2 linked regions of the Niabella yanshanensis genome follow. The protein of the gene in region 1 interacts with the protein of each later gene in a pairwise test. Links are inferred from orthologs where the notes say so. Each region holds a gene or a part of one and is shown on either strand. Other genes may lie near its edges.

Region 1 (11,640 bases):
CTCCGGTTTATTCATACGGTTCAGGAATTGCCTTGCATAAGCACTAAGGCTTTCCGCATACCGCCGCTGCCCTTCAGCATACAGGGTATCTATAGTCAATGAAGACTTTCCAGAACCGGAAACACCTGTAACTACAATAAATTTGTTTCTTGGAATACTGACGGTTACATCTTTAAGATTATGAACTTTTGCCCCTTTTATCAGTATTTCACCGTTTGATTTTTTCTGTGCCGCCATTATTAAATTTTACCTATACAGCTTACAAAAGTAGCTGCAAAATTGTTTAGAAATACTTGTTTTTCGGGCTTTTTAGCCGGTTTTGGAAATAGATCAGGTAGCCTTAAAATGTCATCTGGTAAAAAATATTATTATTGATAATCAACATTTTGTTAACAAATAATTGTAATTTTAACAAAATTTTTAACACTTTTGGGCAATTTTTTGGGTGATTTGCATCCGTAGTAGTACAGAGATAAAGGTACATGAGAAGAAAAAGGGGCTACAAACTATTTTAATCATTTCAGAAAGTAATGACTACAGATATAAAAAAGAGCGACAACGAGCTTATACACTTGTTTACAAGTGGTAACGAATCGGCACTCGATTCATTACTGGAGAGGTACAAGGACAAGCTTTTTAATACGATACTTTTTATTGTTAAGGATAAATACCACGCTGAAGATATTTCGCAGGATGTTTTTATTAAAATCATAGAAACCCTGAAAAGTGGTAAATACAAGGAAGAAGGTAAATTTTTGCCCTGGGCGATGCGTATTGCCCATAACCTCTGCGTTGATTATTTTAGAAAACTCAAACGTTTTCCTTTTGCAAAAAGTAATACAGATAACGAAGTGCTGGACACTATTAACTGTACCGAACAAAATGCAGAAGATAAGATTATCAAAGTACAAAGCATGGGTAAAGCCAAAGACCTCCTGGAACAGTTACCCGAAGAGCAAAGAGAAGTTATCATATTAAGGCATTTCGCCAATCTTAGCTTTAAGGAAATTGCTGACATGACCGGATGCAGTATCAATACAGCTTTGGGCAGAATGCGTTACGGGTTAATGAATTTAAGAAAGTTAATGACCGGAAAATAGTTTTAACAATTATAAGGCATTGTTACCAGAACATTTCCGCCATAATATCCGTTAGAGTAGGAAACAAAATACAATTCGATAATTTCTAAAATATTGTCATCTTGTGTTTCCGATAGGACAAAAGAAATTCGCTAAATCCTTGTGAATTATTCTTGCCGAAGCCAACCGGTTTACACAGGATGACGACTAATTGAACCGCTGATTCTTTCAGCGGTTTTTTATTTATCAATAATAATTTTCGTATCGCCTGATATAAGATTGATATGGCAACAATCGTGAGCAATTGTATAAACCCTGTTTGCTATGGACTGCTTGTTTATATAACCTCTGAATTCAAAATCTTCTCCGCACCGCGAAGTTTCATTGATTTTCGAATCAGAAAATATTAAATACCTGCCTGTGCCACCTGTTATTCCTGTTTGCGTAGCAGCTTCGTCATTATTAATGATCAATTGAGAATCCCTCAACCTCACCACTACAAAGCTATCTAATGCCACTTCTGCATGAGAGCCGTCTATAACCTGAACAATCAAACTTCTGAATTCCTCGGTGCATACGCGGTTCGGTTTACATCCCGACTCGCAGTCATCGTTAACCCGGGAGTTTTTATTACATGCCAGCATTACCAGGCCAATAAAAAGTGTGCTAACAATTGAAAGCCTCATTTGCAATAATGAATTTAAAGTAATATTATCAAAGACGTAATTAACTACCCATTCGCAGCAGCCCGATAATTTAAGTCGACGCTTTTAAAATAACTATTTTGCTTCTGCCATATCAGACTCGTCTATTACATACTCCCTTCTGATAATGTTTCCGGCAGCATCCTTTGTTTTAATCCATTGTTCATCTTTAAAAAGATTGGCTATGTCAGCTTCGCAAGTCGTCTTTCTTCCAGCATCCGGAAAAATTGAATAATATAAACCACAGGAAGTATCGATTTTCTCTTTACCATTCATCGTGACTTTAACCAGGTTTTTCTGATAACGGGGATCTGACTCGCTTAAAATTAAAGGTCCGCAATTAGCCGTGCACATAAAGACTGAAGCTTCATAAGCTCTTCCCGGTTCTATCGTAATTATCTGCCCGACAAAACCAGTCGTATCCTCTTTAGCCGGCTCCCTTTTTAGCCGCAACCCATATTGGATCGTTACCGGCACAGCCAATGTATTTTTGTAGGCCGTAGTTAGATAATAACCCCGTTCAGTATCACTTTCCTTTGTACAGGAGCCTGCCCATAATAAAGTTATGGCAATTAAAAAAAGACAGATCCGGGCAATGCTTCGTTTCATTTACAAATTTTGTTTGGTACTTCAAACGTGTTTATTGTAAAAAACGCAACAAAAAAGGTGTCAATCTTTTAAAAGAAATGACACCTACGAACCACTTATTGGTGAATACTAATTATTGGCAGCAAACTCTCTCCTGATGATGTTGAGCGCACCACCGGCCTTAAACCATTCGATCTGCTGATCATTATAGGTATGATTTGCCTGTATATTATCAGTTGTACCGTCAGAATGATGTAATACCAGGGTTAGCGGCTTGCCGGGAGCAAACCCGGTTAAACCCATAATGTCAACCACATCATCTTCCTGTATTTTTTCGTAATCATCCTTATCAGCAAAAGTCAGTGCCAACATGCCCTGTTTCTTCAGGTTGGTTTCGTGAATACGGGCAAATGATTTTACCAAAACTACCCGAACACCCAAATGCCGCGGCTCCATAGCCGCATGCTCACGGCTGCTCCCTTCACCATAATTCTCATCACCCACAACAATACTGCCAATACCTGCGGCTTTATATGCGCGCTGTGTGGCCGGCACCGGACCGTACTCACCAGTGAGCTGGTTCTTGATGTTATCGGTTTTATCATTAAAGAAATTTACCGCTCCAATCAACATATTATTAGAGATATTATCGAGGTGTCCCCTGAATTTAAGCCAGGGACCCGCCATAGAGATATGATCGGTTGTACACTTCCCTTTGGCTTTGATCAGCAACTTCAGGCCTTTCAGATCAGTGCCTTCCCAGGGAGCAAACGGATCTAATAACTGTAAACGTTTGCTGGCCGGATCAACGATTACCTGAACCCCGCTGCCGTCAGCGGCCGGAGCCTGGAATCCGGGATCGTCAACCGCAAACCCTCTGGACGGTAATTCCTCACCCGTTGGCGGATCCAGTTTCACCGTTTCCCCTTTTTCATTAATCAACGTATCTGTAAGCGGATTGAATGTTAAATCACCCGCAATAGCAAGAGCGGTCACTACTTCAGGAGAAGCTACAAATGCATAGGTATTCGGATTACCATCAGCACGTTTTGCAAAATTCCTGTTGAAAGAATGAACTATTGTATTCTTTTCCTTCTTTTCGGCACCTACCCTGTTCCACATACCAATACAGGGTCCGCAGGCATTGGCAAATACCGTAGCCCCAATCTTATCAAATGTATCCAGGAAGCCATCCCGCTCAATGGTATAACGAACCTGTTCAGAACCCGGAGTTATGGTAAACTCTGCTTTCGTTTTAAGTCCTTTTTCATTAACCTGCTTAGCCAGGGATACAGCACGACTGATATCTTCATAAGAAGAGTTGGTACAACTACCGATCAACCCTACTTCGATTTTAGTCGGCCAATCATTTGCAGCTGCCACTTCTTTCATTTTAGAGATCGGGGTAGCCAGGTCGGGCGTGAAAGGGCCATTCAGGTGAGGCTCCAGTTCGTCCAGGTTAATTTCAATCAACTGGTCAAAATATTGCTCAGGGTTAGCATAAACTTCCGGGTCGGCCGTTAAATGCTGGGCAATAGCATCTGCAGCAGCGGCGATCTCTTCGCGCCCAGTGGCTTTCAGATAACGGCTCATGCTATCATCATAACCAAATGTTGACGTCGTTGCACCTATTTCAGCGCCCATATTACAAATAGTGCCTTTACCAGTACAGCTCATAGATGTCGCCCCTTCTCCAAAATACTCCACAATACAACCGGTACCGCCTTTAACTGTTAAGATACCGGCTACTTTTAAGATCACATCTTTTGGCGCTGTCCATCCATTTAGCTTACCTGTTAATTTAACCCCAATCAATTTAGGCATCTTTAGCTCCCATGGCAACCCTGCCATTACATCACAGGCATCAGCGCCACCTACGCCAATGGCTACCATGCCAAGCCCACCTGCATTTACAGTGTGGCTATCCGTACCAATCATCATACCTCCCGGAAAAGCATAGTTTTCCAAAACCACCTGGTGAATAATGCCTGCCCCCGGCTTCCAGAAGCCGATTCCATATTTATTAGATACGGAAGCTAAAAAATCAAACACTTCTTTACTTTCTGTTTTGGCTTGTCTTAAATCAGCCTCAGCACCTGTTTCAGCCATAATAAGGTGATCGCAATGCACGGTTGACGGTACTGCCACTTTAGACCGGCCAGCCTGCATAAATTGCAACAGTGCCATCTGGGCCGTAGCATCCTGCATAGCTACCCTGTCGGGAGCAAAATCTACATAGTCAACACCCCTGTCGTATGCCCTGGTAGCAGGATTCGTCAAATGTGCATATAATATTTTTTCGGTAAAAGTTAAAGGACGACCCAGTAACTGGCGTACATCGTTTACTTTTTGTTCAAATTCAGAATAAACTTTCTTAATCAGATCGAGATCGAATGCCATGTCTACTAATTTTTTTGTACTAAAAAATTAAGATTGCGAGAGACTACAAAGTTAGGGATTGTAGCCTGCGGTTGGATATTTCCAAATACTTAAACAAATCCTACCCCCTGGTTGCAGAAATAGGGCCAAAACTCGTCCAAGCTAAAGGATCATAAAGAAACCCCGCTCTGTTAACAGAACGGGGTTGATTATGTCAAATACCCAAACGAATATCTTTATGCTGTCAGTTCCTTAACAGAAGGAACAAACTTCGTAAGGTTGATGCCTTCAACAGCCGCCTTGTATTCATCTATATTCGGAATCCTTCCCAATATAGCAGACAACACCACTACCGGGGTTGATGCCAGTAAAGACTCGCCTTTCTTACGTTCAGAATCTTCTACCACACGCCCCTGGAATAAGCGGGTTGACGTTGCCATAACAGTGTCTCCTTTAGCTGCTTTTTCCTGGTTCCCCATGCAGAGGTTACAACCCGGACGCTCCAGGTACATCATATTTTCATATTCTGTGCGGGCGGTACTTTTGGGCAACAGGTCGTTGAACTCGAATCCCGAATACTTTTGCAGCAGGTCCCAATCGCCCTCTTCTTTCAGCTCATCAATTATATTGTAAGTAGGAGCAGCTACAACCAGCGGCGCATGAAACTCCACTTTTCCTTGTTGAGCTTCCAGGTTCTTTAACATCTGGGAAACAATTTTCAGATCACCTTTGTGCACCATACAGGAACCTACAAAGCCTAAATCCACTTTTTTATCACCACCATAATGAGATAAGGCGCGGATCGTATCGTGTGTATAACGCTTGGATACATCTTTATTATTAACATCCGGATCAGCGATCATCGGCTCTACAATTGCATCCAGGTCTATTACTACTTCGGCATAATATTTTGCGTTGGCATCAGGCGTAAGAGCCGGCTTTTCACCCGATTTAATTTCGGCTATACGTTTGTCTGCCTTATTAATTAACCCCTGCAATACCTGCTTGCTGTTATCCATACCTTTATCGATCATGATCTGTATCCTGCCTTTGGCAATTTCCAACGATTCGATCAAAGTATCATCTTCAGAAATATTGATAGAGGCTTTGGCTTTCATCTCCGCAGTCCAGTCGGTAAAGGTAAAGGCCTGGTCAGCAGGAAGCGTACCAATATGCACTTCAATGATTCTTCCCTGGAATACATTCTCTCCACCAAACTGTTGCAGCATCTGCGCCTGTGTGGCATGAACCACATCACGGAAATCCATATGCTCCTTCATTTCACCTTTGAAAGTTACTTTTACCGACTCCGGAATAGGCATAGATGCCTCACCTGTAGCCAATGCTAAGGCAACCGTTCCTGAATCAGCTCCAAACGCCACGCCTTTAGACATCCTGGTATGAGAGTCCCCTCCAATAATAATAGCCCACTCATCTACCGTAATATCATTAAGAACTTTATGAATCACATCCGTCATGGAATGGTACTCACCCTTAGGATCACGGGCAGTAATCAAACCGAAATCATTCATAAACCTCATTAGTTTAGGAATATTAGCCTGGGCTTTTTTATCCCATACTGATGCAGTATGACAACCAGACTGATAAGCGCCATCAACAATCGGGGAAATGACTGTAGCAGCCATCGACTCCAGCTCCTGCGCCGTCATTAAACCGGTAGTATCCTGTGAACCAACGATGTTTACTTCAACCCGAACATCGGAGCCCGCATGTAAGATCTTACCTGGTGTAATTCCAACCGCGTTCCTGTTAAATATCTTTTCTACCGCTGTCAGTCCCTGTCCCTCATTCGAAATTTCCTTTGAAGGCGCAAATACCGCAGTCGGCTCAATATCCAGAATTTTAGCCGCAACCGTCTGTATTTTTTTACCAAATACAATGGCATAAGAACCACCAGCCCTTATAAATTCTTTTTTCTGAGGTGTAAGTGCTTTGGCAATATCAATCAACTCCTGTTCCCCGTTATATAATTTCTTTGTTTTAGTATTAATGGTCAAAACAGTACCGGTTGCTACTGAATAAACCTCTTCCAGGACAGGATCGCCATTTTCGTCGCGAACCACATTACCATCTGCATCAGTTTTCTTTACCCAGTTCTTAAGGTCAATACCAATACCACCCGTAACATCAACTGTCGTAAGGAAGATGGGTGAAATACCATTGGTACCACCCACAATAGGAGCTATATTAACAAACGGAACATAAGGGCTTGCCCGCTTGCCGGTCCAAAGCGCCACGTTGTTGACACCAGACATTCTTGATGATCCTACTCCCATAGTACCTTTCTCTGCAACTAACATCACGCTCTTGTCAGGATGCTGTGCCTGAAGCGCCTTGATCTCTTCCTGCGCTTTGGGAGTAATCATACATTTACCATGCAACTCACGGTCAGAACGCGAGTGAGCCTGGTTACCCGGAGAAAGCAGATCCGTAGATATATCACCTTCGCCGGCAATAAATGTTACGATCTGGATCTCTTCCGGAACTTCCGGCAATTTGGTAAAAAATTCTGCCTTAGCATAACTTTCCAGTATGTCTTTAGCTATTGCATTATCATTCTTAAATGCTTCTTTTAACCGGTCCGTATCCGCATCATAAAGAAAAACCTGCGTTTTAAGCACATCAGCTGCTTGCTGAGCAGTCGCAGGATCATTACCCAGGGCCAGGTCCAGCAATACTTCAATAGAAGGTCCACCCTTCATATGTGATAGTAGTTCAAACGCAAAAGCTGGCGTAATTTCTTCAACTATTGATGCGCCCAGGATGATTTCCTTTAAAAATGTAGCTTTTACCGCCGCAGCACTCGTGGTACCTGGCAACGTGTTATAAATAAAAAAGTTAAGAGAATCGGCTCTATACTCGTTATTGACATCCTTTATCTGTTCAATAATTTCGCTAAGCAATTCAGCGCCATCAATAGGCTTGGGATGAAGCCCCTGGGCCTTTCTTTCTTCAATTTCCTTAATGTAATCCTTATACATGTTCATAACAGAAGTCTTTTCAATATGAAGGCAGATTTAAAACAGTTGCCGGCACTGCCATTTCTTGCCAGCCTGTATCGATTATATCATTCTTATAGTCTCCGGGATCAGGTCCACAGAACACCATCTACATCACTTTAACCACTATGTAGCCTGATAACTTCAGGGGTTATCCTTTTCAGAAAAGAGGTGTAAAGTTTTTGCTTTCAGATCAGAAGGTGTTTTAATGATTAACGGACACGGTTAGCTTTTGTTCAATTTTAAAATGAGTTTTCCTAACCAAACCGAGATCAAATGTCATTTTTAATATATTTTTATATTAGTAATACCTTCATTAGCAGTGGCGCGAATTTACAAAAAATAAGGGTTCTAATCCATAGAAGTTATTGAAATTATCAGGGGATTTGGTAATTTTGTAATGTAAACCAACTATAGTTAGTATGAATCGCCTAAAAAATTTTGTCGAGTGGAATGCTTTTGGTGTTTGCTCTTCTATTGGTGACAGGTTACATATTTCTCCCTGTCGTATCAGGCAATATTTTATTTATTCTTCTGTATTAACCATGGGGTCACCCATTATCGTTTACATGGTACTGGCTTTCTGGAAAAATATGAAAAACTACATTTCTTCTTCGAAGCGCAATCCCTGGTACTATCTGTAGTGAAAAATAGTTATATGACTGTTTTTCATGAGTTTATGAGCAGGTTATATGCCCTGTTCACAATGAAAGGCATTAGGCTGATTTTAGAACTGGCCCTAAAAGCTCTCCTCCTGGGAATACCCCGTGCAGCGTTGTCATTTTGCGCAAAGCCAATAAGGTACTTTAACATATCTATTGATAGTAGTTGAGGAATAATGATATAGGCAAAAAAAAGAGGGGTCAACCATACCTGAAAAGGTGTCGTTGCCCACTCTAGCCCTCTAAACCATTATAAAGATATATAGATAAATTCCTATACAAAGTGCCAATTCGATGAATGCCCTTATTTTTTAGATGAATGCCTTTTTTTCTTAGATGAGTTCCGGTAACTCTAATACGTGCCACCGCTGTTATTAATTAATGCTTTAACACAAAAAGTCCCGCCTCGAAACCGAAGCGGGACTTTTTATATTAGAACGGCCGACAGCTGTCAACTGTCATCTTAAAACCATCAGCTAAATTAATAGCCCATGCCACCCATATCCGGACCACCTGGCATTGCAGGTGCTGCAGATTTAGGTTCTGGTTTGTCAGCAATTACACACTCGGTAGTTAATAACATACCAGCGATAGAAGCTGCATTCTCCAAAGCTACACGGCTAACTTTAGTTGGGTCGATAACACCAGCTTTGAACAGGTTTTCATAAGATTCTGTTCTTGCGTTGAAACCGAAATCACCGGTACCATCTTTAATTTTCTGAACAACTATAGAACCATCGATGCCCGCGTTGTCCGTTAAAGTGCGGATAGGCGCTTCCAAAGCACGTTTTACAATAGCCATACCTGTTTGTTCGTCTTCGATCTGTCCTTTTACTTTCACATCTAAAGATGCTACGGCACGGATGTAAGCAACACCACCACCAGGAACAATACCTTCTTCAACTGCAGCACGCGTTGCATGTAAAGCATCATCTACACGGTCTTTTTTCTCTTTCATTTCAACCTCTGTAGCAGCACCTACATATAATACAGCAACACCACCGCTTAATTTAGCTAAACGCTCCTGTAATTTTTCTTTATCGTAATCAGATGTAGTAGACTCGATCTGAGCTTTAATCTGGTTTACACGACCCACGATATCTGCTTTTTTGCCTTTACCGCCAACAACAATCGTGTTGTCTTTATCGATGGTAATTGAAGCTGCCTGACCCAGAGCTGAAATATCAGCACCTTCTAATTTGTGGCCCATGTCTTCAGAAATAACTGTACCACCTGTTAAGATGGCGATATCCTGTAACATTTCTTTTCTCCTGTCGCCAAAGCCGGGAGCTTTAACAGCAGCTACTTTCAAAGTACCACGTAATTTATTTACCACCAGGGTAGCCAATGCTTCACCTTCTAAATCTTCAGCAATAATTACCAAAGGACGGCCGCTTTGAGCTACTTTCTCGAGGATAGATAAAATATCTTTCATTGCGCTGATCTTTTTATCGTAGATCAGGATGTATGGGCTTTGTAATTCAGCTTCCATTTTTTCGCTGTTGGTAACGAAGTATGGAGAGATATAACCACGGTCGAACTGCATACCTTCTACTACGTCTACGGTAGTATCAGTACCTTTTGCTTCTTCTACAGTGATCACCCCTTCTTTACCTACTTTACCAAAAGCCTGAGCAATCAAATCACCGATCTGATCGTCGTTGTTAGCTGAAATAGAAGCAACCTGTTTGATCTTTTTGCTATCGCTCCCAACAGTCTGGCTTTGCGCTTTCAGGTTCTCTACTACTAAAGAAACCGCTTTATCAATACCACGTTTCAGGTCCATTGGGTTAGCGCCTGCAGCTACCATTTTCAAACCTTCGCTGATGATAGCCTGAGCTAATACAGTAGCAGTAGTAGTACCATCACCTGCAATATCAGCAGTTTTAGAAGCTACTTCTTTTACCATTTGAGCGCCCATGTTCTCAATTGCATCTTCCAGCTCAATTTCTTTTGCTACGGTAACACCGTCTTTAGTTACAGCAGGAGCACCAAATTTTTTCTCAATAACCACGTTACGGCCTTTAGGGCCCAGGGTTACTTTTACAGCGTTTGCTAAAGCATCAACGCCTTTTTTCATTTTATTTCTCGCTTCTATATTGAAGTGTAATTGTTTTGCCATTTCTATTTAGAATTTAAAGTATTGAATATTAAATATTAAATGCAGGATGATACGTAGTTTATATGCGTCATTTTACATTTATTATTTTACATTAAACGATAGCGAGAATATCGCTTTCACGCATAATTAAAAGATCCTGACCTTCGATCTGGATTTCAGTACCCGCGTATTTACCGTACAAAACAGTGTCTCCGGTTTTTACAGTCACCGGTTCGTCTTTTTTGCCAGGACCGGCTGCAACTACAGTACCGCGTTGTGGTTTTTCTTTTGCTGTATCAGGGATGATGATACCGCCTGCTGTTTTTTCTTCAGCTGCTGCTGGTTTTACGATTACCCTGTCATGTAAAGGGGTAACAGTCGATTTTTTAGCCATTGTTTATCTTTTTAAAAAATTTGATTATTTAAGATGATTCTTATGAATCACTTTATGGTTGGCAAATGTACCCTAAATAATATGCCACGGTTAGGAAACATGAAATTTTTTCAGTTTGATGACAGGTTACCGGCCTCCTTTTTATGCAAATGACAAGATGGCAATGTGAGTTGATTAACGAATGAGTTGACTAGTTGATGGGTTGACAGGATGGCAAGGGTTAGTTGGATAGGTAGACTGGGTTGTTGGTTGATAAGATTGCCAGTTGACTAGTTTAAAAGATTACCAAGGTTCGTTGCCATACAGGCCCCGTTTAACCTATCAATTCTCACCCCTCAACTAATCGACCGGTTAACCTTCCCCACCTCCTCAATCCTCCTCAGCTTATCAACCAGTCACCCGCTCAGCAAGCCCTACCAGTTAACCTATCAACTTATCAACCTGTAGACCATCTCCCTGTCAACTAACAACTTTTCAACCTGTCAACTAATAAAAACCTTATCTTCGCCGGTTCAAAATAGTTCTTGATTCAATGATTAGCAGAAGAAACATAAGGGTAAAAGTGATGCAAACCCTTTATTCGTACACCTCCAGTCTGGATACCGACAAACCCCTTGATCCGCAAAAAACGCTTAGACAACATTTCAGCCAAACACGCTCTTTAATGGTATATGTAGTGCACTTCTTAACTGAAATAGCCCGCTATGCCGAAA
Region 2 (11,538 bases), 320 kb from region 1 along the record:
GGCCACCCAAACCAGCAGGTCTCTATCCGCAAAATTCTTTTTAGAGCCGCGCACATTTACCTGGCCCGATAAAGATATATACCCTGGGTCTGTGTAGCCCGGAGTGGGCGGTTTGCTGCCGATGAGTTCCTTCCAGTTAAAGCGTCGCCAGCCATTGGTAAGCATCACCAGGTCCAATGCCTCTTTAGCCTGGGGAGCGCTGCTGAAATAAAAAGCTGGATGATGTACGTAGCCCGGAATATCGCTGGTTAATAAAAGGGAGGAAATGATATTTTCTTTACGGAGACCAGGTTCGTTGTAGTCATCGTCTGTTACCGACACAGAGAAATTGCCATTTACCGGTTCGTTAAAATCAATACTATAATGATTTTTACCCCGGACTTTGGTATTGATCTGTTGTGGATTAAGAACAGCATTAACAATATACTCTTTATTATCAACAAAGACCAGACGTTCGGCTAATGGCATACCGTCTTTATTGAAAAAAGTGATTTGTAAAATACCTGAATGAAGAGCCGATGTGTTAATAGTGCCTGGCTGGTTGTTGTTTACTGGTAGTTTAAACATCACCTCGTGCTGCATTTGCCCGATTATATAAGAAGGTGTAAAGCTTTCATCGCCGGAAGAAGTATAAGAATAGTTAACAGTGCTACTCGTGTTTTCTACCTGTATGGCAATGCCCTTGCCTGAAGCAACAGGTAGCGGATATGCTTTTCCATTCCATACGGCCTGGTAGGTTGTGCCGTCGGCTGGTTTAAGCTTAAACACGCCCATGCCGTCGTGAAGACTTTCAATCTGCGTAACGGTTGCTCCCGTATTATCTACGATACTGGCAGTAATATTTTCCGGCAGACCTTCGCCCGATGTGGCTTTGAAAGCAACCTTGTTTTCCACGCCGGCCAGTAAAGTGCCACCCTCGGGAAAGAATGCCAGTGCATGAGTATTCTTTGACGGAACTTCAGGCTTGTTGTTTCTTCCATGTACACGAATGGGAGTATTGTAGAGGAATACTTTCTCCTGATTCAACATTAAAGGAGTATAGGCCCTTACCTGGTAGGTTCCCGTTGACAATGTATCGGGTATATCAATCTGCCCGTAAGTAATGCCATTAAATACCGGGAGTACTTTTTGGCTGATCACTGCACCAGCCCGGTTGATCAGCTCAACAAAAAGCGTTGAATTACGGGCAGAAGGTTTGAAGTCTGAAATAAAATACCCTTTAAACCAGCTGGTTTGTCCTGCGAAATAATCTTTTCTATCCATGTGCAGGTATACCTTTTCAATAGGGGTAGACTGATGCCAGCCTTCCAGTATTTTTTCCTGGGCCGGCGCAACATGGAATGATAATAAGAAGAAAACGGATAATATTTGTTTATAAATCTTCATCGGGCATTGTTAAGTTACAAAAAAAATGGCGAAGTGTGTTTTACCCTTCACTATTATAGGATGCATTTAACAGCGCCTTTGCACAAACATGTCTCAGCAGTTAGTTAGCACCTGGCTCAATGATCTTCTCAATCATCAGCATACGGCCGTCGTTGGTAACGCCTTCGGCAACTATTTTAAAACGCCTGGTTTGGTCATTATTGTAAAATATAACCGGAATGGTTGGATTGACTTCCGCTAAAAAAATAGCCGGATTCCAGTTCAGTGTCATCCTTTTATCCGCTTTGCTATTATCAGGTTGCTTGTCATAATCAGGATTATAAAATTCTTTCATAACGGTGTACCCATTATAATTTACGATATCTGTGGGCGATTCCATTGCTGCCCTGAGGTCAGCGCCTTTCTTGCGGTAGATAGCGAGCGCTGTGCCACCACCGGCCGTTGCAACAGTGTTAGGCATAAGCTTAATAAATGCCAGTTCTGCAACAGGTATACCTTCAATCATCGTGGCATCAGTCGGCATCTCATCCAGGAATAAAGCCACATTCCCTCCCCCCAATCCACCACCGCGGTAATTTAATACATAATTGCCCGGAGTACCACTAACGGTAAGACCTGCAACCCGTCCCTGCAGGTATTGGAAGATATCGCCCCCAAAAACTTCATTTCTCAGGTCAATGGTTCGGCTGTTAATTCCACCTGAGAACAAACCACTGGCATATTGCTCGTCCAGCTTCTCCACCTCTGATTTTTGTCTAACCTTTACAACTACATTCTCCAGTAACAGCCCCTGGGCTTTTACATAGTCATCATAAGCGTTTACAATAGCGTTGTTTTTAATAATGGCGCTGCTGTCCTGGGGCATGAGTACCGGCTCAATTCCAAATCTCCTGTTTAGCGAATCGGCATCCAGCTTTACCCTGATAAACTTGCTCTTATTACCCCTTACTTCAGAAAAAAGTATTTTATTTTTTTCCGTAAAGAACAAAGAATCCAGTTTGAAACGGCCCATTGAATCCGTTTGTAGTAATGTAGTGGTGCCCCGTTTCGCAACGGTTGTATCAACAGCTGAGCGCATCATGATAACGTCCCTGTTGGCCAAAGGTTTTTTGGTACCTTCTAATACAATCTGGCCACTTAAGCTAATGTATCCGGCGTCCTTATATTTAGCCGGCGCCAATTTATTCTGGGCCACATCTGTCCATTTGAACCGGGTCCAGCCATGGGTCATCATTACCAGGTCTAAGGCAGCATGTGTAGAATCAGCATTGCTGCTAAAATAGTAAGCCGGATTATGGATATATCCGCGCAAGTCGCTGTTAAGCAAAAACCAGGAATAAATGGTTTGTGATCGGAAGGGCTCTGTTTCACTGTCTGCATCGGTTACCGATACTGAAAAGTTACCGATAATAGTGTCCGTAAGTGCAATTGAGAACCTGTTTCTTTTTCTTGCTTCAATATTTAAAGTGTCGATTTTGAGCGTTGCGGGTAGTACGTAATCTTTATTATTAATAAAAGTAAGGCGTTCGGCAAGGGGCATTTCGTCTTTATTGAATACAGTTAAGTGTAAAATACCTGAGTAGAAATCCGCGGTAGGAATAACTCCTGTTATCTCTTTTTTGTCTCCGCCAATCGGGTGTTTAAAGAGCACCTGGTTTTCCATTTGTCCCACCAAATAGGCGGGTTTAAACGCTTCGTCAGTGCTATTATATTGAATACGGAACTGCTTGCCTTTTGCTGTATTTCTGACACTGAATGAGATTCCGTTATCAGTAGATGGTGGTAGCGGATACTTCTCTTCAGAACCTTTCAATGTGGCAAAATAGCTGCCTGCCGGCAGTGGAATAATAGGAAAGCTACCCATGCCGTCATGCTGGCTTTTAAAGCTGGTTACTAATTCGCCGGTTTCGCTTTTGATTTCTCCTTCCACCGATAATGGCATTCCATATTTGTCGATGGCTTTGAAGGCAACAATATTCAATAATCCTTTAACCATGTTACCGCCTTCAGGGAAGAAGAGTAGCTGAGATTTACCCTTTGGTTCATCGTTGTTTTTCTTTTTGTCTTCTTTTCCCCATATGGAAACCCGTTTGTGAAACACAAATCCGGGCTGGTTGAGCATTATGGAGGAATAAGCTCTTATCTGATAGGTACCTGCCACCAGGCTTTCGGGAATATCTATTTGTCCTCCGATTGTTGTTCCATAATAAACTGGAAAAATGTTTCTTAATACAATATCGTTATCGCTGTTGATTAGTTCTACGTACAAGGAAGAGCTTTGTCCGGATGGTATAAGCCCGGTCATAAAATAGCCTTTTAACCAAATGGTTTGCCCGGCGAAGTAACTCTCCCGGTCCAGGTGTAGATACAATTTTTCTACGGGATTGGTTTTTGTCCATGCAGCCAGCTTATTTTCAAGGGTTTGAGCGGAGGTTAGCGAACAGGTGGTTGCCAAAAGCAGTAGAGAAAGCAGGATTTTTTTCATACAGATAAATAAGTACATGAAAATAAAGTAAATGACTATAAAAAATGCAGGAAGTTTATTTTTAACGCCTGTTTTTTATGGAATGACCGACATTTTGTCTACTTTTTTTCATTGGCAATATTATTGTCATGCTTAGTTTTGCCAACAAATTAGAATATGATGAATCAAAACAATGATAATTTTACAGAGCAGGATGGTTTAAACATTAATGCTGACGAAAATGTAAGTGGTACAGAGCACCTGAACGACCCCATTGAAGAAACCCAGTTGAACGCTTTAGAGGCTGAATTAAATGAGAGTAAGGACAAGTATTTGCGCCTTGCTGCTGAGTTTGACAACTTCCGGAAAAGAACCGCAAAAGAACGTATAGAGTTATTTCAAACTGCGGGAAAAGATATTATTACAGATTTATTAGATGTGTTAGATGATGTAGATCGTGCATCGAAAGAGGTAGAAGAGTCCAGTGATGCGCATTTGAAGCAGGGGGTGAGCCTGATTTTTAACAAGCTGAAAAATATTTTACAATCAAAGGGATTAAAGGCAATGGAGGCAAAAGGTGTTGCTTTTGACCCGGAATTACATGAAGCTATTACAGAAATTCCCGCGCCTACCGAGGATTTGCAGGGGAAGATAGTGGATGAAATAAGTAAAGGGTATTACCTGAATGATAAGATTATTCGTCATGCCAAAGTAGTGGTAGGTAAATAATTTGAAAGTTTGAAGGGACGAATTGATTGCCGCCTATGATTTTTCAGGTTTTCAAATTGAATGTTTTCAAAAAATACTAGATGTCAAAAAGAGATTTTTACGAGATATTAGGCGTGTCCAAAACAGCAACTGCGGAGGAGATCAAAAAGGCTTATCGTAAGGTAGCGATGCAATTTCACCCCGACAGGAATCCGGGAGATAAAGCCGCAGAAGAAAAGTTTAAAGAAGCGGCCGAAGCTTACGAGGTGCTAAGCGATTCAGAAAAGAAGGCGCAGTATGATCGGTTTGGGCATGCTGGCTTAAGTGGAGCTGGTCGTGGTGGCGGTTTTGGCGGTGGCGGCGGTATGAATATGGAAGATATATTCAGCCAGTTTGGAGATGTGTTCGGTGATGATATTTTTGGAAGCTTCTTTGGCGGCGGGGGACGGGCCAGGGGCGGTGGCGCCAGGGCGCGTGGTATACGGGGAAGTAATCTCCGTGTGAAATTGAAGCTGAATTATGAAGAAATAGCGAAAGGGGTTACTAAAAACATTAAAGTAAAAAAATACACTTCCTGTACTACCTGTGGCGGTGATGGCGCTAAAGATAAAGGAAGCGTTCAAACCTGCCGTACCTGCCAGGGTAGTGGCCAGGTGAGGAAAGTGCAGAATACTTTCCTGGGGCAGATGCAAACCGTTACCACCTGTCCTGATTGTAACGGAGAAGGAACTACCATAACATCCAAATGCTCTAATTGTAAAGGGGCCGGAAGGGTCTACGGTGAGGAAACGATCACCATTGATGTGCCACCAGGCGTGCAGGCAGGCATGCAATTAAGTATTGGCGGAAAAGGAAATGCGGGCGAGCGCGGTGGCGCTGCCGGAGATCTTATTGTTTTAATTGAAGAGGAAACACATACAGAATTGCAACGGGAAGGGCTAAACGTGGTTTATGAATTGTATGTGTCGTTTACAGATGCGGTGTTTGGCACGAATGCCGAAGTGCCGACAATTGACGGCAGGGCTAAGATAAAAATACCCCCGGGTACACAAAGTGGTAAGATTTTCCGGTTAAAAGGCAAAGGTTTTCCCAATGTACATTCAAACTATGAAAAAGGTGACCAGTTAATACATGTTAGTGTCTGGACGCCTCAAAACCTCAGCGACGAAGAAAAGGCGGCTTTAGAAGGACTTTCAGACTCTCCTAATTTAAAACCTCAACCGGAAAAGACAGAAAAAGGCTTTTTCGATAAAATAAAAGATTTGTTTAGTTAATATTTCCATCTTTTTATCAAAATGGGTCCGTACTTTGTGCGGGCCCATTTTGATTTGGGATAGCGAATGCGATTGGACCGAAATCAATAGACGATAATCAATTAAGTAGTATATTGATGCCCATTTTAAAAATCATTAAATGTTTAAGTTAGACAATAAAAAGGCCATCGTTACAGGCGGTGGCAGCGGTATCGGTAAAGCAGTATGTCTTGTGTTTGGCAGAGCTGGTGCGCATGTTTTTGTGGCTGATCTCAATAAAGAGGCCGCAGCGGCAACCGTTCACGAAATTGAATCCGCCGGGGGGAAAGCCACAGCATTACCGGTAAATGTGGCCAGCCAGGAAGAAGTGTTGACGGCTTATGCTTCGGTAGGGGCTTTTGATATTCTCGTAAACAGTGCGGGCGTTTCTCATATTGGTAAAGTTGAAACAACCGCCGCTGAGGATTTTGACCGGGTATTTGCGGTAAACGTAAAGGGTGTGTATAATAGTTTATACGCCTCAATTCCGTTGATGAAGGAAAACGGCGGAGGGGTTATTGTGAACCTGGCATCTATAGCATCCAGCGTGGGTATTCCGGACCGGTTTGCTTATAGCATGAGCAAGGGAGCTGTATTGGCTATGACTTTATCTGCAGCGAAAGACTATGTAAAAGATAATATCCGTTGTAACTGTATCTCTCCGGCGCGGGTGCATACACCATTTGTAGATGGCTTCCTGGCAAAAAATTACCCGGGTAAAGAAGCCGAAATGTTTGAGAAGCTTTCTCAAACCCAGCCCATCGGCCGTATGGCAAAGCCTGAGGAAATTGCCGCCCTTATTTTGTACCTGTGCAGCGATGAAGCATCTTTTATTACGGGTAGCGATTATCCTATTGATGGAGGGTTTATCAAGCTGAATAATTAATAATAAATTTTAAATTACAAAATGAAACTAATACGTTATGGCCAACCGGGCAGTATTAACACCGGTGTTATTATAGATGATGTGAAATATGATACCTCAGGTTTTGGAGAGGATTATAATGAACAATTTTTTGAAACCGATGGTTTGGCACGCCTGGCCCAATATATACAGGATAATAAAAGTAGCCTGGTAACGATCAGTGAGGAGGAGCGTTTGGACAGCCCTGTAGCACGTCCTTCCAAGATATTGTGCATCGGTTTAAACTATGCCGATCATGCAAAAGAAACGGGTGCTACTGTACCTACGGAGCCGGTTATCTTTATGAAATCATCCACTTCGTTATCAGGTCCGAATGACAATATTATAATACCTCGGGATTCTTTAAAAACAGACTGGGAAGTAGAACTGGCCGTAGTAATTGGCAAGAAAGCCAGTTATGTGGAAGAGGCTGATGCAATGGACTACGTTGCTGGTTATGTGTTGCACAATGACGTGAGCGAGCGCGCGTTCCAGTTAGAGCGGGGTGGTACCTGGGATAAGGGTAAGGGCTGCGATACCTTTGCACCTTTAGGCCCGTTTCTGGCTACCAAAGACGAGATCGCGGATCCGGATAACCTGCGCCTTTGGCTAAAAGTAAACGGACAAACCATGCAGGACGGGACTACGGCCAATTTCATTTTTAAATTGCCACATATTATTTCCTACGTAAGTCAGTTTATGACTCTGTTACCAGGAGATGTAATATCTACCGGAACTCCGGCTGGCGTGGGCATGGGTTTTAATCCTTCGATCTATTTGAAACCTGGTGACGTAATTGAATTAGGTATTGATGGCCTCGGAACATCCAGCCAGACCTGCGTAGCGTGGAGTAAATAATATTATGAAGTAAAGATGACAGAGGACGGTTGACTGTGATTTAGTTGACGGTCCTCTGTTATTTTTGGTCGTTTAAACAATAGTTATGGCTTTAAGAATAGATGCACATCAGCATTTCTGGATATTTGATCCGGTAAGGGATAGCTGGATCGATGAATCGATGAAAAAGATACAAAGGGACTTTTTACCCAAAGATCTGAAGCCGGTATTGGTGGAAAATGGTTTGGATGGATGTGTGGTAGTGCAAAGTGATCAGTCTGAAGTAGAGAATCTTTTTCAGCTTGCTAATGCTATACAAAACAACTTTGTGAAAGGTGTAGTAGGATGGGTAGATCTGCAGGCAAAAAATATAGAAGACAAGCTCGCCCATTACTGCTATTATAAGAAACTGAAAGGCTTCCGTCATGTATTGCAGGGGGAAAAGGACAGGGCCCTGATGCTGAAGAAGAGGTTTATGAATGGTATCAGTCTCTTACACAAATACGATTATACTTACGATATTTTGATATTCCCCGACCAGCTAAAGTACGCCCGCAAGCTGGCAGCAGCTTTTCCTGATCAGCGGTTTGTAATCGATCATATTGCAAAGCCGTATGTAAAAGCAGGTACGGTAGATGGCTGGCAGCAAGATATACAGGCAGTAGCCGAACTGCCTAATGTATATTGTAAGATCAGTGGTATGGTTACGGAGGCTGACTGGACAAGATGGAAACCACAAGACTTTACACCTTACCTGGATACGGTGGTGGAGGCTTTTGGCGCTAAGCGCATTATGTATGGAAGCGACTGGCCGGTTTGCCTGGTAGCCGGATCTTATAAAAAGATGAAAGGGATTGTAGATGCCTATTTTGCTTCTTTTACGGAAAGTGAAAAAGCCGCTTTTTATGGAGGAAATGCTACAAAGTTTTACAATTTATAAGTCATAACTTTGGAGAAACAAACCTATGTCTATTTTAAAACTTCCATTCCTTTATGCAGGCTCCAAAGGCGAAAAGCATTTATATACTTTGTTTGACAGCGGCGCTAATCTTTCCTGTGTTAATCCGGATAATATTGAAGATATTGCAGTATTAGAGCCGCTCGGGCGCGTGAGGAAACTGGCCACAGCCAGTGAAGGGCTTTTTATAGAGGTTAAATATGCGGTTAGACTCGATTTTTATATCAATGGTGTACTGTTGTCAGATGAGTTCCTGGTAGTACCCAACCTTGGTGAAGAAGCTATCATTGGTGCCGCTACGCTTCAGAAATGGCGTATCAAACTCAACTTTGAGGATGATATAGTGGAAGTTGACCCTAAAGTTGCAAAACTACAGTTGATCTGAATTATGGTTTTTCGATGACATAAATAAGGCCGCGGTTTTGAATCGCGGCCTTATTATATTTTCGGAATAAATTAAGCCTATTCACCACCCATTGCTTCCAGTACCTTAGGTGTTACACCGGTAAAGCTGAAACCTCCGTCGTGGAAAAGGTTTTGCATCGTAACATATTTAGTCAGGTCGCTGAACATTACCGCAATATAGTCTGCGCATGCCTCAGCAGGAGCATTGCCTAAAGGGCTCATTTTTTCAGCGTAGTTAATAAAGCTGTCGAAACCTTTAACACCACTTCCTGCGGTAGTTGGAGTAGGAGATTGGGAAATGGTATTCACCCGTACCTTATTTTTTTCTCCATAGTAATAACCAAACATCCTGGTTACGCTTTCCAGCAGGGCTTTGGCATCCGCCATCTCATTATAATCAGGAAATACACGCTGTGCAGCTATATAAGTCAATGCAATTACACTGGCATGCTCGCTTAAGGCATCCAGTTCCCAGGCTGTTCTCAATACTTTATGCAGGCTCATAGAAGAAATGTCGAAGGTTTTCTGATTCCATTCATAATTCATCTCTGTATAATGTTTGCCTTTACGTACGTTAAGGCCCATGCCTACAGAGTGAAGAATAAAATCGATCTTTCCGCCAAAATGTTCCATCGATTTTTCGATCAGGTTTTTTAGATCATCCAAACTGGTAACATCGGCACCAATAACAGGCGCATTGCCACATTCAGCAGCCAGTTGATTAATAGCACCCATGCGAAGCGCTACCGGCGCATTCGTTAATACGATTTCTGCTCCTTCAGCGTAGCATTTTTGGGCTGTTTTCCAGGCAATGGATTTTTCGTCCAGCGCACCAAATATAATTCCCTTCTTTCCTTTTAAAAGATTATAAGCCATTAGATAAAAATTAGAGGGTAAATGTAAGAATGATTTTTGATTTGTAAGTAATATATAGATGGGTTCTGTAAGCTTGAATAAAAGAGAATAAGAAACTCAATAGTAGTAGCGCGCAATAAACCAGACCTGAAGATTAACGGGATTACATGAATGTTTTGGCTGGCCGGTGTTTTTTTTGTCCCCTGTTATACACCGCTTTGGTTACAAAATGCCCCAAAGCCGCACCCACTATAATATCGCTGGCCCAATGCCGGTTATCGTACACACGGGATAAAGCGGTTAGGGAAGCAATGGAATAGGCCACCGGCGCAACCCATTTTTTATCAGGGAACTCCATGGCCAATGCCGTAGCCAGTGTAAAAGCTATGCTTGAATGTGCCGACGGAAAAGAGTTGTATTTGACTTTAGAAAACGGTGGCGCATAGTTAAAAGGCGTTGTTGAGGCATCGGGCCTTTGTCTCCGGATCAGATTTTTACCGGCAAAACAGATAATAGATGAAATGGCCATAGCCTTGCTACCCCGTAATCCTATACTTTCAACATGAGGATTTTTTATGGCCAGACCTGTAACGTAAATGGCAGGAAAGACAAACAGCCCATATATGTTGCCCACAGGTTCTACTCCCCGGGCCATGCTGGTGGTAAAGTTATTTTGATTATGCTGGAGCACACTTTTAATCTCTTTATCCAGAAGCATCAGTCCACCGGCACTGCCCGCTAAAGCAGAGAATTTTATCCAGTCTTTTTTCTGCCAGCGCAAAGGGCTTGCAGCAATAGCTGCCCCGTCTTTTATACCGGTTACAATAAAATCTTTATTTAACCTCTCCAGTTGGTGACGAGCCGGTGGAAGGCTGTCTTTCACTATAGATTGTTGAATTAAACTGTCTTGTGGTAAGGTTTGAGCATGTATAGACGAGCTCCCGTAAAGGAGTATGAAGAGAGAACAGCTGAATAGGAACCGTGTTGAGCGAATCACGTTTGTTATTTAGAGGTAGATTATATCGAAAGATAATCGTAAAGCAAGGCTATTACTGTTAAACCTCCGCCATATATAGCCGCTATAGCGCAAAACAAGGCGAGGGCATAAAAGATCAGGCCAAAAGTACTTGAACTGGAGGTGAGTTTATTGTTTAAAAAACGGTAGGTGTAAATGCCGCCGATCAACATGATCGGTATAACGCATAAAATCAGCGTAAGCTTTAGTCCTGCCATTGGCGAATATTTTAATTTTGAACCATCTCCCTTGCGTTTTCCAGCGCCGCCGCCGTTGGCTTTTCTCCACTTAACATACGGGCAATTGCTGTAATGCGCTCGTCGGTACCTAGCTGCCTGATATTGGTTTTTACCTTTTCGCCAGACAGCTCCTTGTAAACAAAGAAATGGGCGTCTGCTTTTCCGGCAATCTGCGGCTGGTGCGTAATGCAAATTACCTGCCTGTTGGCCGCCAGGGTTTTCATGATAATGCCCACCTGTTTGGCGGCCTCGCCCGAAATGCCGCTATCTATTTCATCGAATATCAACGTAGGCAGATCCATTTTTTCGGCCACCAGGCTTTTTACACAAAGCATCAGCCTGCTTAATTCCCCGCCACTGGCTACTTTGTTAACCGGCTTAAACTGCCCGCTTTTACCTGCCTGTCCGGTAGGCAGGTTGGCGTCAAATAAAAATTCAATAGCGTCAACGCCATTATTAGCAGGAACCTGTGGCA

The links.
Region 2: the proteins of groL (region 1) and U0035_RS06165 interact in binary tests that used the Escherichia coli proteins (3 or more experiments, as listed by UniProt). The link is inferred for Niabella yanshanensis from one-to-one orthologs.

The regions. Positions count from the first base shown.
Region 1 is NZ_CP139960.1:1,259,746-1,271,385, forward strand. The notes cover bases 8,235-11,198. They hold groL (chaperonin GroEL), read right to left. Parts: upstream 10,555-11,198; coding sequence 8,914-10,554; downstream 8,235-8,913. Other genes in these bases: U0035_RS04830 (PspC domain-containing protein), read left to right, coding at 8,235-8,414; U0035_RS04840 (co-chaperone GroES), read right to left, coding at 10,646-10,927. Outside these bases: U0035_RS04800 (excinuclease ABC subunit UvrA), read right to left, coding at 1-237; U0035_RS04805 (RNA polymerase sigma factor), read left to right, coding at 531-1,100; U0035_RS04810 (hypothetical protein), read right to left, coding at 1,319-1,765; U0035_RS04815 (hypothetical protein), read right to left, coding at 1,859-2,392; U0035_RS04820 (aconitate hydratase), read right to left, coding at 2,501-4,771; U0035_RS04825 (bifunctional aconitate hydratase 2/2-methylisocitrate dehydratase), read right to left, coding at 4,987-7,758; more of U0035_RS04830, read left to right, coding at 8,193-8,234; transcription antitermination factor NusB, read left to right, coding at 11,460-11,640.
Region 2 is NZ_CP139960.1:1,582,814-1,594,351, reverse strand. Bases 2,942-5,803 are described here. They hold U0035_RS06165 (nucleotide exchange factor GrpE), read left to right. Parts: upstream 2,942-4,027; coding sequence 4,028-4,579; downstream 4,580-5,803. Other genes in these bases: dnaJ (molecular chaperone DnaJ), read left to right, coding at 4,660-5,803; U0035_RS06170 (hypothetical protein), read right to left, coding at 2,942-3,871. Also shown: U0035_RS06175 (hypothetical protein), read right to left, coding at 1-1,386; more of U0035_RS06170, read right to left, coding at 1,487-2,941; more of dnaJ, read left to right, coding at 5,804-5,832; U0035_RS06155 (SDR family NAD(P)-dependent oxidoreductase), read left to right, coding at 5,972-6,736; U0035_RS06150 (fumarylacetoacetate hydrolase family protein), read left to right, coding at 6,758-7,612; U0035_RS06145 (amidohydrolase family protein), read left to right, coding at 7,698-8,531; U0035_RS06140 (pepsin/retropepsin-like aspartic protease family protein), read left to right, coding at 8,557-8,934; U0035_RS06135 (enoyl-ACP reductase FabI), read right to left, coding at 9,012-9,830; U0035_RS06130 (phosphatase PAP2 family protein), read right to left, coding at 9,973-10,692; U0035_RS06125 (hypothetical protein), read right to left, coding at 10,827-11,042; DNA repair protein RecN, read right to left, coding at 11,054-11,538. UniProt on the Escherichia coli protein: Participates actively in the response to hyperosmotic and heat shock by preventing the aggregation of stress-denatured proteins, in association with DnaK and GrpE. It is the nucleotide exchange factor for DnaK and may function as a thermosensor.